Regions from separate parts of the Acidovorax lacteus genome, predicted to be linked through region 3. Evidence: predicted binding sites of a transcription regulator. Region 3 holds the regulator's gene; each other region holds the start of a gene.
The links. The regulator sigma-54, encoded in region 3, starts transcription at its own class of promoters, with help from an activator protein. The targets are predictions, from matches to a motif close to TGGCANGNAANCTGCTTT.
Positions count from the first base shown of each region.

Region 1 (5,478 bases), on a different contig from region 3:
AGGCGCTGGCCCCGCACTGCCGCGTGGTGGGCGTGGAGCCCGCCGCGGGCAACGACGGCCAGCAATCGGTGCGCGCGGGCCACATCGTGCGCATTCCTACCCCGCACACCATTGCCGACGGCGCGCAGACCCAGGCGCTGGGCGAGCTCACCTTCCCCATCATCCGGGCCCATGTGCACGACATGGTCACGGCCACCGACGAGCAGTTGATGCAAGGCCTGCGCTTTTTTGCAGAGCGCAAGAAAATCGTGGTCGAGCCCACGGGTGCGCTCGCTCTGGCCGGGGCGCTGCACGGCGGTGTCTCCACCCGCGGCCAGCGCGTGGGGCTGATCATCAGCGGCGGCAACGTCGATCTGGCCCGCTACGCCCGCTTTCTGGCAGACTGACCGGTTTTTTCCATCTTTCAACGCCCGCCGGGTGCGCCGCCGCGCGGCCCGGCCTCTGTAAACCGCCATGCACAACCACAACGTCCATGTCATCACCCACCCGCTGGTGCAGCACAAGCTCACGCTCATGCGCAAAAAGGATGCGAGCACCAACAGCTTCCGCCGTCTGCTGGGCGAACTGAGCACCCTCATGGCCTACGAGGTGACGCGCGACATGCCGCTGCAGGACATCGAGATCGAAACCCCTCTTGAGAAGATGACCGCGAAGGTCATCGACGGCAAGAAGCTGGTGCTCGTGTCCATCCTGCGCGCGGGCAACGGCTTTCTGGACGGCATGCTCAACGTGGTGCCCGGCGCGCGCGTGGGCCACATCGGCCTGTACCGCGACCCGAACACGCTGCAGCCCGTGGAGTACTACTTCAAGATGCCGTCCGAGATGGAAGAGCGCGACATCGTCGTGGTCGACCCGATGCTGGCCACCGGCAACTCGGCCGCAGCGGCGGTGGAGCGGCTCAAGCAGCTCAAGCCCCGCTCGATCAAGTTCGTGTGCCTGCTGGCCGCACCCGAGGGCATCGCCACGCTGCAAAAGGCCCACCCCGACGTGCCCATCTTCACCGCCGCCATCGACCGCGAACTCAACGACCACGGCTACATCCTGCCGGGCCTGGGCGACGCGGGCGACCGGATCTTTGGCACCAAGTAAGCCCAGGCGACGCGCCTGAAGCCCGGCTGGCGCGCATCTTGCAGCCTGCGGCGGCACCGTTACCGTCATGCACCGTTCTGGTTCACCCTTGTCTGGAGATTGCCCGATGACCACCCGCCGCCTTTTCACCGGCCACCTGCTGGCCACTTCCATCGCCCTGTCGGCCGCACTGGGCCTGGCCCCGTCGCTGGCGGCGGCGCAGGCCAAGCTCAAGGTGGCGGCCATCTACACGGTGCCGTTCGAGCAGCAGTGGGTCAGCCGCATCCACAAGGCGCTCAAGGCCGCCGAAGCGCGGGGCGAGATCGAATACAAGGCCAGCGAAAACGTGGCCAACGCCGACTACGAGCGCGTGATGCGCGAGTACATCGCCGCCGGCAACCAGCTCATCGTGGGCGAGGTGTTCGGCGTGGAGGCCGCCGCCCGCAAGGTGGCCAAAGACTTTCCCAAGGTGCAGTTCCTCATGGGTTCGTCGGGCAAGCCACAGGCGCCCAACTTCAGCGTGTTCGACAACTACATCCAGGAGCCCGCCTATCTCACCGGCATGATCGCGGGCGGCATGACCAAGACGAACAAGATCGGCATGGTCGGCGGTTTTCCGATCCCTGAGGTCAACCGCCTGATGCATGCCTTCATGGCCGGTGCCAAGGAGGTGAACCCCAAGGTCGAGTTCACGGTGACCTTCATCAACAGCTGGTTCGACCCGCCCAAGGCCAAGGAAGCCACGCTCGCCATGATCGACAAGGGCGCCGACGTGCTGTACGCCGAGCGTTTTGGCGTGAGCGATGCGGCCAAGGAAAAGGGCAAGCTCGCCATTGGCAACGTCATCAACACCCAGCCGCAGTACCCCGACACGGTGGTGGCCTCGGCCCTGTGGCACATGGAGCCGAGCATCGACCGCGCGATCAAGCTGGTCAAAGAGGGCAAGTTCACCGCCGAGGACTACGGCCCGTATTCGATGATGAAGCACAAGGGGTCTGAGCTCTCGCCGCTGGGTACGTTCGAGAAGAAAGTCCCGGCCGATCTGGTGGCCAAGGTGCGCGCCCGCGAGGCTGAGATTCTCTCGGGCAAGTTCACCGTCAAGGTGGACGACTCGCAGCCCAAGTCCACCGCCAAGTGAAGGGGCACGGCGCCCGCAGACGGCGCGGCGTGGGCCACGGCCCCGCCACGCCCGCCTTGGTGCGCCGGCTTGTGCCCGCTTCCCTCGCCACGTCCTCCTCAGCCCGCACACTGTGCAAGACGCTGGCATGACTGCGCCTTCCGACGCATCGCCCCCGTCCGCGGGCATCCCGCCAGCGGCCGTGGTGCTGCGCCTGTCCGGCATCACCAAGCGCTTCGGCAGGCTGGTGGCCAACGACGGTATCAGCCTGACCCTGGCCCGCGGCGAGGTGCTGGCCTTGCTGGGCGAAAACGGCGCGGGCAAGTCCACGCTGATGTCGATTCTGTTCGGCCACTACACGGCCGACGCGGGCAGCATCGAGGTGCTGGGCCAGCCGCTGCCGCCCGGGCAGCCGCGTGCGGCGCTGGCCGCGGGCATCGGCATGGTGCACCAGCACTTCACGCTGGCCGACAACCTGAGCGTGCTCGACAACATCGTGCTGGGCACCGAGCCGCTGTGGCTGCCGTTCTCACGCCGACGCGCCGCCCGTGAGCGGCTGGCCGAGGTGTCGCGCCGCTTTGGCTTGGCGGTGGAGCCCGACGCGCGCGTGGGCAGCCTCTCGGTGGGCGAGCGCCAGCGGGTCGAAATCCTCAAGGCCCTGTACCGGGGCGCACGCATCCTGATCCTGGACGAGCCCACGGCCGTGCTCACGCCGCAAGAAAGCGAGGCCCTGTTCGCCACGCTCTCGCAACTGGTGGCCGAGGGCCTGTCGGTGATCTTCATCAGCCACAAGCTGGGCGAGGTGCTGCGCGTGTCGCACCGCGTGGCCGTGCTGCGCCAGGGCCGCCTGGTGGCCGAGGCCCGCGCCGCCGACACGCACGCCGCCCAACTGGCGCAGTGGATGGTGGGCCATGCCGTGGCCCCGCTGGAGCGCCGCCCCGCTGGCCCTGCCGGGGCCGTGGTGTGTGCACTGGCCGCCGTGCACACCGCGGGCCGCCATGCGCGCGACGCACTGCACGGCGTGCACCTGGCGCTGCGCGCGGGCGAGATCGTGGCGATTGCCGGCGTGTCGGGCAACGGCCAGGTGGCGCTGGCCGAGTTGCTGTGCGGCCAGCGCAGCGCCACCGCAGGCCAGGTGCTGCTGGACGGTGCCCCCCTGCCTGCACGCCCGGCCTGGTTGGTGGAACGCGGCGTGGCCCGCATCCCCGAAGACCGCCACGCCGTGGGCGTGGTGGGCGACCTGCCCGTGTGGGAAAACGCGGTGTCCGAGCGCCTGCGCGCGCCCCGCTTTGCGCACGGCTGGGCGCTGGGCCGCTGGGTGCGCCGCGCGGCCGCCCAGGCCCATGCCGCGCGGGTGCTGCAGCGCTTTGACGTGCGCGGCGGCGGCCCGGGCAGCCCGGCGCGGGCCCTGTCGGGCGGCAACATGCAAAAGCTCATCCTGGGCCGTGCGCTGCTGCCGGTGGCCGATGGCGCGCCGGGCCCGCGCCTCATCGTGGCGCACCAGCCCACCTGGGGGCTCGACATCGGCGCGGTGCAATTCGTGCAGCAACAACTGCTGGCCGCGCGCGACGCGGGTGCCGCGGTGCTGCTGATCTCGGACGACCTCGACGAAGTGCTGGCCCTGGGCGACCGCGTGGCCGTGATGCACGCAGGCCACCTGAGCGAGGCCCGCCCGGCCGAGGCCTGGAGCCGCGAATCCATCGGGCTGGCGATGGCCGGCGCGCTCTCCAGCCACCCTGCGCAACCTGCCGCCGCCTGATCGCCCATGCGCCTCGAACCCCGCCCCCACACCTCTGCCTGGGCCTACCTGGCCGCCCCGGTGGGCGCCGTGCTGTTCACGCTGCTGGTGTGTGGGCTGCTGGTGCGCTGGGCGGGCGCGCCCGTGGGGCCCACCTACGGGCTGCTGCTGCAGGGCGCGTTCGGCTCGGTGTTTGCGCTGACTGAAACGCTCACGCGGGCCGTGCCGCTGATCCTGACCGGGCTGGCCGCGGCGGTGGCGTTTCGGGCGCGGCTGTTCAACATCGGGGCCGAGGGGCAGCTCTATGCCGGTGCGCTGGCCGCCGTGGCCGTGGGCGGGCTGCACGGCGGCACGGGCCTGGCCTGGCCGCCCGCGCTGCTGTTTCCGCTGATGATGCTGGCCGCCGCGCTGGCCGGGGCGGTGCTGCTGCTCGGGCCCGCGCTGCTCAAGGCGCGGCTGGGGGTGGACGAGGTGGTGACCACGCTGCTGCTCAACTTCGTGGTGCTGCTGCTGGTGTCGGCCCTGCTTGACGGTGCAATGAAAGACCCGCTGGCCCTGGGCTGGCCACAAAGCGTGGCCCTGCAGCCCGAGTTGGAACTGGACCGCCTGGTGCCCCAAACCCGCCTGCATACCGGGCTGCTGTGGGCGCTGGCGCTGGCGGTGCTGCTGTGGGCGCTGCTGGCGCGCACCGTGCCGGGATTCGACATCCGCGCCACCGGGGCCAACCCGCGCGCGGCGGCGTTTGCGGGCGTGCCGGTCACGCGCACCGTGGTGCTGGTGGCGCTGCTGTCGGGCGGGCTGGCGGGGCTGGCCGGGGCCATCGAGGTAGCGGGCCGCACCAGCTACCTCACGCTCGACATGTCGCCGGGCTACGGCTACAGCGGCATCGTGATCGCCATGCTGGCCGGGCTGCACCCGCTGGGCGTGGTGGCCTCGGGCGTGTTCGTGGCGGCGGTGCTGGTGGGCTCCGACAGCATGAGCCGCGCGGCCGGCGTGCCCACCTACCTGGCCGATGTGATCGTGGCCACCTCACTGATCGCGGTGCTGGTGGCCACGCTGTTCACGCAGTACCGGCTGCGCTGGCGTTGAGGCAGCCTGCATGACCGCCACCACCCACAAGGCACCCACCCGGGCATTGCAAGCCAAAATGGCCGCTCGTGCTGATAAATCAAGCACGAGAAGCTCCTTTTTTGATAGCACACTGGCCCCAGGGCCAGCCACGGCCGCATGACCGAGCTGCTCGACATCCTGCTCAACCCCGCGTTCTGGAGCGCCACGCTGCGTGTGGCCACACCGCTGATTCTGGGCACGCTGGGCGTGCTGCTGTGCGAACGCGCCGGGGTGCTGAACCTGGGCATCGAAGGCATCATGGTGGCCGGGGCCTTCACGGGCTGGCTCACGGTGTATGCGGGCCATGGGCTGTGGACGGGCGTGCTCGTGGCTGCGCTCACGGGCGCGGCGCTGGGGCTGCTGCACGCGCTGCTCACGGTGGGGCTGGCGCTGTCGCAGCATGTGGCGGGGCTGGGCATCACGCTGCTGGCCACGTCGCTCAGCT
Region 1 covers NZ_BAABEX010000007.1:510,618-516,095, forward strand. The annotation lists gene ABD866_RS05745 (threo-3-hydroxy-L-aspartate ammonia-lyase) at 1-386, shown strand, start outside; gene upp (uracil phosphoribosyltransferase) at 454-1,089, shown strand; gene ABD866_RS05755 (BMP family protein) at 1,196-2,206, shown strand; gene ABD866_RS05760 (ABC transporter ATP-binding protein) at 2,334-3,944, shown strand; gene ABD866_RS05765 (ABC transporter permease) at 3,951-5,012, shown strand; gene ABD866_RS05770 (ABC transporter permease) at 5,151-5,478, shown strand, end outside.
Region 1: the regulator sigma-54 is predicted to act here: its motif matches at 1,117-1,134, upstream of ABD866_RS05755 (BMP family protein).

Region 2 (5,478 bases), on a different contig from region 3:
CACCCGCACGGTAAAGCGCGGTGTGCAGCCCTCGTCGGGCGCACTGGCCTGGCCGTCGCACAGGCCGATGGTCCAGTTGTGGAGCGGGCAGGCCACCTGCGTGCCGAACACGATGCCCTGCGACAGCGGGCCGCCCTTGTGCGGGCAGCGGTCGAGCAGTGCAAACACCTGGTTTTGTTCGTTGCGGAAGATGGCCACATCCAGCCCCTGCGGGCGGCTCACGCAGCGCGCGCCCAGCACGGGGATGTCGTCGATGCGGCAAATCGGTTTCCAGTCGGTCATGGTGGGCTCCCTCGGGGTCAGGCGGTTTGGGCGGCGTACAGGCCGGTCACGCGGTCCAGGCTGGTCAACAGGTTTTCGCTGGCGGTAAAGACCTCGGCAATCTGCCGCGCGGCCTGCGCGCCGGGTTGCAGGCGCTGCAGCGCCGCGTCGAAGAACACCCACTGGCCCTGGGCCAGTTGCAGTTCCTCGCGGATGCGGTCGGTGGCTTGGGGCGCGGTGCGCAGTTGCTCGAGCGCGGCCAGGAATTCGGTGCGGGCCTTGGCAATTTCGGCGGTGGCCACCTGCTCTTGCACCGGCAGCAGCGCGGCCAGGTAGAACTTGGCCATGCGCTGGCTCAGCATGCGCTGGCGGCCGGCCACGTTGACCAGTATGGCCACGGGCTTGCCCGCGGCGGCTTCGTACTGCACCGTGCCCTGGTGTGCCAAGGCGAGCACGCGGGCGTCGGCGGCCAGCAGGGTTTCGGCACCGCTCTTGGCGGGCACGCTGCCCACCAGGGCCAGCTTGTGGGCGCTCCAGGCGGCTTCGAGCTGGGCGTAGGTGCCCTGGATCTGCGCGTTGGGCGCAAAGGCCTTGAGTTCGACCAGCTGGCGGTCGAACAGGGCCATCGATTGGTCGAGCACGGCGCGGGCGCTGTCGTTGCCCGGCTTGTGCACGAGCGCCAGCCAGGCCTTGCCCATGCGCTGGCTGAGCATGCGCTGGCGGCCGGCCTTGTTCACGGCGTCGTTGAAGTCACGGACCTGGGCATGGGTGGTGCCGGTGCTGGCCACCAGGGTGGCGGCCAGGCCGTGCAGCAGGGTGCGGCGGTGCATGGTGCGGCTCCTTGTGCAGTGGGGATGGCTCAGGCGGGCAGGGGACTGAACTGGCGCGTGTCCACGGCTGCCTTGTCGAACTCGAACCATGGGTCGGGTTCGCCGTCGAGCGCGAACTGCAGACGCTCCCACAGCGCCTTGCGTCCCGCGGCGTCGTCGAGGATGCGGCGCTTGACGTAGTCCATGCCTACGCGGCCCACGTAGTGCACGGTGCGTTCGAGGTACCAGCCCTCTTCGCGGTACAGCTGCATGAACGCGCCGGTGTACTCCATCACCTCATCGGCGGTCTTGAGCTTGACGAGGAACTGCGCGACCTCGGTCTTGATGCCGCCGTTGCCCGCGATGTACATCTCCCAGCCCGAGTCCACGCCGATGATGCCCACGTCCTTGATGCCCGCCTCGGCACAGTTGCGCGGGCAGCCGCTGACGGCGAACTTGACCTTGTGCGGCGCGTACATGCGCCACATGGCGCGCTCCAGGTCCTTCCCCATCTGGGTGCTGTCTTGCGTGCCCATGCGGCACCATTCGCTGCCCACGCAGGTCTTCACGGTGCGCAGCGCCTTGGCATAGGCATGGCCGCTGGGCATGCCGATGTCGCGCCACACGGCGGGCAGGTCTTCCTTCTTCACGCCCAGCAGGTCGATGCGCTGGCCGCCCGTGACCTTGACGGTGGGAATCTGGTACTTGTCCACCGCGTCGGCAATGCGGCGCAGCTCGGCCGCCGTGGTTTCGCCGCCCCACATGCGCGGGATCACGCTGTAGGTGCCGTCTTTCTGGATGTTGGCGTGCGCGCGTTCGTTGATGAAGCGGCTTTGCGGGTCGTCTCTCGCCTCCTTGGGCCAGGTGCTGATCAGGTAGTAGTTGACGGCCGGGCGGCAGGTGGCGCAGCCGTTGGGCGTGCGCCATTGCAGGTGGCGGAATACTTCGCCAATCGTCAGCAGCTTGCGCCCATCGGGCAGGGGCGTGCGGATGGCCTCGCGCACGGCGGCGTGGCCGTGGTCGGTGCAGCCGCACAGCGCCTTGGTCTTGGGCGTGGCGCTGTAGTCGCCACCGGCCGTGAACATCAGGATCTGCTCGACCAGACCCGTGCACGAGCCGCAGCTTGCGCTGGCCTTGGTGTGCTTGCGCACTTCATCGAGCGTGAACAGGCCCTTGTCCTTGATGGCCTTGCAGATCGCGCCCTTGGTCACGCCGTTGCAGCCGCAGACTTCGTCGGAATCCTGCATGGCCGAGGCCTTGCTCTGGCCCTGGTGGCCCACGTCGCCGATGTTCGATTCGCCAAACATCAGCTTGTCGCGGATGTCCTTCACGCTGCGGCCCTCGCGCAGCAGCTTGAAGTACCAGCTGCCATCCACCGTATCGCCGTACAGGCACGCGCCCACGAGCTTGTCGTCCTGGATCACGAGCTTTTTGTACACGCCGCCGAAGGGGTCGCTCATCACGATTTCTTCGGTGCCTGCGCCGCCCTGGAAGTTGCCGGCCGAGAACAGGTCAATGCCCGTGACCTTGAGCTTGGTCGAGGTTTGCGAGCCCTGATAGCGGCCGATGCCGAATTCGGCCAGGTGCGTGGCCAGCACCTTGGCCTGCTCGAACAGCGGCGCCACCAGCCCGTAGGCCACGCCGCGGTGCGCTGCGCATTCGCCCACGGCATAAATGCGCGCGTCGGTGATGGTCTGCAGCGTGTCGCTCACCACGATGCCGCGGTTCACGTGCAGGCGCATCTTCTCGGCCAGAGCGGTGTTGGGGCGAATGCCCACCGCCATCACGACAAGGTCGGCCGGGACTTCGCTGCCGTCCTTGAAGCACACGGCACGCACGCGGCCCGCAAGTCCGTCCTCGCCCTCGCCGCGCAGCGATGCGGTTTGCGCCTGCATCAAAAAGCGCATGCCGCGCTCGGCCAGCGACTGCTGCAGCAGCTTGCCCGCCACGTCGTCGAGCTGACGTTCCATCAGCCATTCGCTGGCGTGCACCACGGTCACGTCCATGCCGCGCTTCATGAGGCCATTGGCAGCTTCCAGGCCCAGCAGTCCGCCGCCGATGACCACCGCATGGCGGTAGCGTGCGGCCGCGTCGATCATGGCCTGCGTGTCGGCGATGTCGCGGTAGGCGAGCACACCTTCCAGGTCGCGCCCTGGCAGGGGCAGCATGAACGGGTTGGAGCCCGTCGCCAGGATCAGCCGGTCGTACGGCGCTTCGACCACCGTGCCATCGGCCTGCTGGCCGCGCACCACGCGGCGCGTGCGGTCCACATCCGTCACGGTGTAGCCGGCATGCAGCGTGATGCCGTGCTCCTCGTACCAGGCCCAGTCGTTGAGCACGATCTCGTCCAGCGTCTGCTCGCCCGCCAGCACGGGCGACAGCAGGATGCGGTTGTAGTTGGGGTGCGGCTCGGCACCGAACACGGTGATCTCGTACAGATCGGGCGCGATCTTGAGCAACTCTTCCAGGGCGCGCACACCGGCCATGCCGTTGCCCACCATCACAAGCCGGGACTTCTTCATCGCAACCTCCGCGGGTGAATCGGAAAACAAAAAAGGCGTCCGCACCACGAGCGCTGGCTGTGCCAGCCCCAGGGTGGGGACGCCTTTGTCCTTGTGCGGTGCAGCGCGCCCTTGCGCTGCACCATGCAGGGGACCGTCTTCGGTCTTGCCCATACGGTTGCAAACCCCGTGCCAACTTGCTGACAACCCGTGTGTCGGACCCCCGCAGATGCCATTCACGTCCGAAGGTGTCCTTCGGACCCCGGGGAGCGGCCCCTGCACTCCAGACGATTGACCCAGATCAAGCGCACGCACAAATCGCTTTGCAAGCGCAACATTTGGTAGCACTCTAGGCTCATGAGCAAACGGCCACGCCGACACCGGGTGTGTCGATGGTCAGAAAGGGTTTGCGAAGCGTGGGGCGTACAGCCCTCGCAGCGTTGTCTGTTGGTCCTGTGTCCAAGGAGTCCTGCATGCGCGTCAACCATCCCGTCGTTCCGCACGAGTACCCGTTTCCTCCGGGCGAGACCCTGGTCTCCACCACCGATCTGCAGGGGCGCATCCTCTACTGCAACCCGATGTTCATCGAGGTGAGCGGCTATGAGCGCGAAGAGCTGCTGGGACAGCCCCACAACCTGATTCGCCACCCCGACATGCCAGAGGAGGCGTTTCGGGACATGTGGGAGACCATCGCCAAAGGCATTCCGTGGTCGGCTCCGGTGAAGAACCGCCGCAAGGATGGTTCGTACTACTGGGTGATGGCGAATGTCACGCCCTTGATGCAGGGCGAGCGACCCGTGGGCTACATGTCGGTGCGCACAGAGGCCACCCGTGCGCAGATCCAGGAGGCCGAGCAACTCTATGCCCGCATGCAGGAGGAAAAGTCGTCCGGGCGCATGGTCCACCGGCTGCTGGCAGGGCGGGTGGTGCGCGACACCGTGGCAGGGCGGCTCGCCGAGCGGATGCGCCTGCACCCGGCCTACAAGCTTGTGCTGGGCATGCTGCTGCTGGTGGCGCTGGCCGCGGGCGCGGCCACACTGAGCGGTCAGCCCTGGACATTGACCGCCGCACTGGCCTGGCTGGCAGTGGTGGCCGGTGCACTGGGCATGGCCTGGTACCTGCATGGCATGACGCTGGGGCCCATCGCGCAGATGCTGGGCTGGGCGAATCGCATGGCCGCAGGAGACCTCACGCAAAAGATCAGCGCCAGCCGAGACGATGCGGTGGGCTATCTGCAGAAGGCCTTGGCACAGCTCAATGTGAACCTGCTGTCCATCGTGCGCGACGCGCGCAACGAGAGCGAGCGCATGCAGTTGTCCACCCGCGAGATAGCGCAGGGCAACCAGGACCTCTCATCGCGCACCGAGGCGCAGGCCAGCAACCTGGAGCAGACGGCGGCTTCGATGGAGGAGATTACCGGTACGGTGCGCCAGACGGCGGAGTCTGCCCGCAAGGCCACCGAGCTGGCTTCGCAGGCCGCTGAAGTGGCCGAGCGCAGCAGCAAAGCCGTGAACGGCGTGGCCGATACCATGCAGCAGATCCAGAGCGCTTCGGCCAAGATCGGCGAGATCACCCAGCTCATCGACAGCATCGCCTTTCAGACCAACATCCTGGCGCTGAACGCTGCGGTGGAAGCGGCCCGTGCAGGCGAGCAAGGGCGCGGCTTTGCCGTGGTGGCCGCCGAGGTGCGGGCCTTGTCGCACCGCACGCTTTCAGCAGCCAAAGAAATCCGGCAACTCATCGAAGACTCGGCCCACAAGGTCGATGACGGGCAGGGCAAGACCGCGCTGGCTCAGAAAACCATGGGCGAGTCTCTGGAACTGGTGCGCCGCGTGAATGCGCTGATGGCGGAGATCCACGGTGCGGCCAACGAGCAGCTCAGCGGCATCTCGCAGGTCAATGCCGCG
Region 2 covers NZ_BAABEX010000029.1:259,393-264,870, forward strand. The annotation lists gene nirD (nitrite reductase small subunit NirD) at 1-282, opposite strand, end outside; gene ABD866_RS14035 (type IV pili methyl-accepting chemotaxis transducer N-terminal domain-containing protein) at 300-1,091, opposite strand; gene nirB (nitrite reductase large subunit NirB) at 1,121-3,592, opposite strand; gene ABD866_RS14045 (methyl-accepting chemotaxis protein) at 4,045-5,478, shown strand, end outside.
Region 2: the regulator sigma-54 is predicted to act here: its motif matches at 3,749-3,766, upstream of nirB (nitrite reductase large subunit NirB).

Region 3 (5,478 bases):
CCGCCCGAAGCCACGCGCGTGGTCATCCTGGGGCAAGACCCGTACCACGGCCGCGGCCAGGCCGAGGGCTTGGCATTCTCGGTCGCACCCGGCGTGCCGCTGCCACCCTCGCTGCGCAACATCTTCAAAGAGCTGCAGCGCGACCTGGGCACACCCCCGCCCGCCTGGCCCGAGCCCGGCGGCAGCCTCGTCAAATGGGCGCGCAACGGGGTGCTGCTGCTCAACACCTGCCTCACCGTGGAAGAAGCCCAGCCCGCCAGCCATGCCGGCCGCGGCTGGGAGGTGCTGACCGACGCCGTGATTCGCCACGTGGCCCAGGGCCCACGCCCGGTGGTGTTCATGCTGTGGGGCTCGCACGCGCAGAGCAAGCGCCCGCTCATCGACCACCAGCGCCATCTGGTGCTCACGGCCAACCACCCGTCGCCGCTGTCGGCACTGCGCCCGCCTGCGCCCTTCATTGGCTGCGGACACTTCGGGCGTGCGCGCGCGTTTCGGGAACAGCAGGAGCAGCGCGAGGCCGCGGGCGGCGCGGGCTGAGGCGCGCGGGCGGTACAGCCCCACCCGTAGGCCGCGCCACGCGGGGCCCTCTCAGAGCGCCTTGCGCAAGTTGGCAGGCGCGATCTTCAGCGCCTCGCGGTATTTGGCCACCGTGCGGCGCGCGCATTCGATGCCCTGCTCCTTGAGCATCTCGGCGATCTGGCTGTCCGACAAGGGCTTGGCCGGGCTTTCGGCCGCCACAAACTGCTTGATCAGCGCGCGCACGGCGGTGCTCGATGCGTTGCCGCCGGTCTCAGTGCCCAGGCCCGAGCCAAAGAAGTACTTGAGCTCGAAAGTGCCGATGGGCGTGGCCATGTACTTGGCCGTGGTCACGCGGCTGATGGTGGATTCATGCAGGCCCAGCTCGTCGGCAATGTCACGCAGCACCAGCGGGCGCATGGCCAGCTCGCCATGCACGAAGAACGCGCGCTGGCGATCCACGATGGCGCGCGACACGCGCAGGATGGTGTCGAAGCGCTGCTGGATGTTCTTGATGAACCAGCGCGCCTCTTGCAGCCGCTGCTGGAGCGCCTGGTGGCCTTCGCCGCCGCGGTGGCCGCGCAGCGCGCCCGCGTACACGTCGTGCACGCGCAGGCGCGGCATCACATCCGGGTTGAGCTGCACCACAAACTGGGGCTGCCCCTCGCGGCTGCGGGCCGCCTTGCGCACGATCACATCGGGTACCACCACATGCCGCTCCACATCGGCAAAGCGGCGGCCCGGGCGCGGCTCCAGCCGTGCGATCAGCGCCATGGCGGCGCGCGTGCGCTCTTCGCCCTCGCCCGTGGCCTGCGTGAGCCGCCGCACATCGCGGCGTGCCAGCTGCTCCAGCGGCTGGTCGCAAATGCACAAGGCCGCACGCACCACGGCAGGATCGGTGTCGTCGTCCTCGTCGGCTGCCAGGGCTGAAAGCTGCAGGCGCAGGCATTCGGCCAGGTTGCGCGCCCCCACGCCCACCGGCTCCAGGCTTTGCAGCAGGCGAAGGGCCACGGTGAAGCGGTGCACCAGCTCTTCGAGCTGCTCCAGATCGTCATCGCCCGCCAAACCCCGGGCTAGGTCTTCGAGCGGGTCTTCCAGGTAGCCGTCGTCAGTCAGCGATTCGATGAGAAAGCGCAATGCGGCGCGGTCCACCTCATTCAGGCGCAGGGCCAGCGCCTGCCGATGCAGAAAGTCGGTGAGCGACTCGTGCGCATGGGCCAGGTCGGTGGCGTCTGTCTCGTCCTCTTCGCCGCCATTGCGCTGGCGCGCAGGGGCGTCACCGCCCCACTCGGTGTCGTTGGCCGACCATTCCACGCTGCCATCGCCCTCCCAGTCGGGCGCGGTGTCGCCCAAGGGGGGCTCAGCGCCTTCGCTGGGCGTGGCGCTGTCGGCAAGGCGCTCGCCGGTCTCCAGCGCCGGGGCCACGCGTGCGGCTTCGTCGGCCGCGTAGTCGTCGGTCTGCGCAGGGGCATCGGCCTCGGCCATGCCGAAATCTTCGCGCACAGCCTCGTCGGCGGTGCGCTCCAGGAACGGGTTGTCGTCGAGCATCTGCTCGACTTCTTGCGACAGCTCCAGCGTGGACAGCTGCAGCAGCCGGATCGACTGCTGCAACTGCGGCGTGAGCGCGAGATGCTGCGAGACGCGCAGCGACAGACCGGGCTTCATCACACCCACGCGGCCGCTGCGCGGCCCCCGAATCGCCACCGGCCGCTGCCAGGCGCGCGCGTCTGGCCGGTCGGCTGCGCACAGCGCATCGTCAGAAACAGCACCGCCACGGCTACATCCGGAAGTGTTCGCCCAGGTACACCCGGCGCACCTCGGCGTTGTCCACGATCTCCGAGGGCGTGCCCTGCGCCAGTACCTTGCCTTCGCTGATGATGAAGGCGTGGTCGCAGATGCCCAGGGTTTCGCGCACGTTGTGGTCCGTGATCAGCACCCCGATGCCCCGGGCTTTGAGGAAACCAATGATGCGCTGGATCTCGATGACCGCAATCGGGTCAATGCCGGCAAAGGGTTCGTCCAGCAGGATGAAGCGCGGCTGCGTGGCCAGGGCACGGGCGATCTCGACGCGGCGGCGCTCGCCGCCCGACAGGGCCAGCGCGGGCGATGCACGCAGGTGCTCGACGCGCAGCTCCTGCAGCAAGGCCGAGAGCCGCTCTTCGATCTGGGCGGGCGGCAGGGGTTTGCCGTCGTCGCCGCGCTGCAGTTCAAGCACGGCACGCACGTTTTCTTCCACCGTGAGCTTGCGGAAGATCGACGCTTCCTGCGGCAGGTACGACAGCCCCAGGCGCGAGCGCCGGTGAATGGGCATGCGCGCAACCGACTGGCCGTCGATGCGGATGTCGCCTCCGTCGCTGCGCACCAGCCCCACGATCATGTAGAACGACGTGGTCTTGCCCGCACCATTGGGGCCCAGCAGGCCGACGACCTCGCCTTTTTCAACGGTGAGCGACACATCCTGAACCACCTTGCGGCTGCCATAGGACTTCTGCAGATGCCGCACCTCCAGACGGCTGCCGTCGGGTGCGGGGGCTGCGGAGCGGCCGACTTCGGCCATCGCGCTCACCGGCTGCCGCCCAGCGTGGTGCTGGGGCGCAGGCCGGTCGCGGGGGCCGACGCGGGCGTCTCGGCCGCCGCCGGAACCTTCTCCTTGGGCGAGAGCACGGCCCGCACGCGACCGGTGCTGCCGGGCGCAGCCGCCGCGCCAGCGCCGCCAGGACGCTGGCCGTCCACAGTGAACACGTCGGTGAGGTTGTTGTAGACGATCTGCGCGCCGGTGATCTCGTCGCTCAGCACCGAATCGCGGTAGCGCCGCAGCTCGGCCCGCGTGATGAAACGCACGTTGTCCGTGCGGCCGTCGTATTCGATGACTTCGCCCTCGCCCTCGATGAACTCCTCAGGCGCGCCCGCCGGGGTGTCGCGCTTCTGGCGGAAAAACGCGCGCTTGCCTGGCTCGGCCGTGACCACGCCATGCTGGTAGCCGTCGGCGTCCTGGCGCACATCGAGCCGCGCGCCGCGCAGCACGATGCTGCCCTTGGTCATGACCACGCGGCCCGAGAACACGCTGGTCTGCTTGACCTCGTCATGCCGCAGGCTGTCGGCCTCGATGTTCATGGGCTTGCTGCGGTCGGCCTTTTCGGCGTGGACCACGCCGGTGCTGCACAGCACGGCCAGAAGGAAAACGAGCGGGCGAAGGGTATGGTTCATGGGGCACGAATCTTGCAAACCATTGTAGCCACGGCCAGCCGCGCGCCATGAAAAAAGCCCGCACAAGCGGGCTCGGATGCCAAGCAACGGGCCAGGCCCGCCGGGCGCTCAGCCCTTGCGCACCAGTGCTGCGAGGTGCTCCACGACCTGCAGCACCTGTTGCATGTTGCCAGCCATGGTGCCATCGGTGTAGTAGCGGCCTGCCACGCCCATCGACGGCACGCCTTCAATGGCATAGCCCTCTTGCAACTGGCCCGCGCGACGCACCTGGTTGGAGACCGTGAAGGAGTTGTACACCTCCTTGAACTTGTTGGCATCCACGCCCTGGGTCGCCACCCAGGCGAAGATCTCCTCGTCGCGGGCGAGCTTCTGCTTTTCGACGTGGATGGCACGGAACACCTTGGCGTGCAGATCGCCCAGCTTGCCCATGCCTTCGAGGGTGAAGTACAGCTTTTGCTGCGGCACGAAGCTCGCGTTGAACGCCACCGGGATGCGGCGGATGCTCAGATCCTTGGGAGCGCTCTTGATCCAGGCCTCCAGTGCGGGCTCGAAGCTGTTGCAGTGCGGGCAGCTGTACCAGAAGAACTCGATCACATCGATCTTGCCGGCCGGTGCATCGGGCGTGAGGGGCTTGGCCAGGCGCTGGTAGTCCTTGCCTTCCTTGAACTGGCGGGCCTGTGCAAAGGCGGGCGTGGCCAGCGGCAGGCCCAGGGCGGTGGCTGCAACGGCAGAGGCAGCAGACGCGGAAAACTCACGGCGTTTCATGACAGGGGACACTCCTTGTGATCGGTCAGGCGATGGAGCCCGGGCTGGCAAAAAAGTTCAGAACGGGCTCAGCGCTGCACGCGCACCAGGGTGCTGTCCACCCCGGCGTCGGTGAGCTTTTCCTTGAGCTGCTCGGCATCGTCGCGCTTGGCAAACGGGCCCACACGCACGCGGAACACGGGACGACCGTTCTGTTCGCGCTCGCTCACCCGGGCCTCCCAGCCCATCATGGCCAGCTTGGCACGCTGCGCGTCAGCGTCGGCCTGGGTGCGGAAGGCACCCGCCTGGACGAAGTACTCGAACGGGTCCACCGTGCCCGCTGCTGCGGCCTTGGCGTTGGCCAGGTCGCCCAGCGGATCGGCGCTCTTGCCGTCGAGCTTGGTCTCTGCCTTGCTGGCAGCAGGCTTGGGGGCGGACGCCGGGGCCGTGGCCGCACTGGCTGCCGCATCGGGCGCAGACGCTGGAACCGCCGGCGTGACCGGGCGGGCCGGGTTCTTGCCGTACAGCGGAGCGTTCGGATCCCAATTGCGGTTCTTTTCGGCCTCGGCCGCATCCTGGTCGGGCGTGCGCGAGCCACCCTTGTTCAGGAAGGGCACAGGCACTTTGGTGACGTAAACGGCTACGGCCAGGGCCGCGCCCAGACCGACGATGACGCCCAGGATGAAGCCAAGGATGGTGCCGCCGCGCTGACGAAGTTTCATGGTGGTGCTGCTTGCTGCTTACATACGCACCGGGGCCGACACCCCCAGCACGGCGAGGCCATTGTGCAATACCTGGGCCGTGGCGGCGACCAGGGCCAGACGCGCCAGGCGCACGCGCTCGTCGTCCACCAGAATGCGCTCGGCGTCGTAGTAGCTGTGGTACGCCGAGGCCAGGTCGCGCAGGTAGAAGGTGACGTCGTGCGGCGCGGCGCCTTCGCAGGCGGCGGTGAGCATGTCGGGGTACTTGGCCAGCAGCAGCATCAGCGCCTGGGCCTGCGAGCCATCGAGC
Region 3 covers NZ_BAABEX010000024.1:151,777-157,254, forward strand. The annotation lists gene ABD866_RS11555 (uracil-DNA glycosylase) at 1-537, shown strand, start outside; gene ABD866_RS11560 (RNA polymerase factor sigma-54) at 589-2,181, opposite strand; gene lptB (LPS export ABC transporter ATP-binding protein) at 2,294-3,073, opposite strand; gene lptA (lipopolysaccharide transport periplasmic protein LptA) at 3,079-3,723, opposite strand; gene ABD866_RS11575 (thiol:disulfide interchange protein DsbA/DsbL) at 3,832-4,488, opposite strand; gene ABD866_RS11580 (SPOR domain-containing protein) at 4,557-5,189, opposite strand; gene argS (arginine--tRNA ligase) at 5,208-5,478, opposite strand, start outside.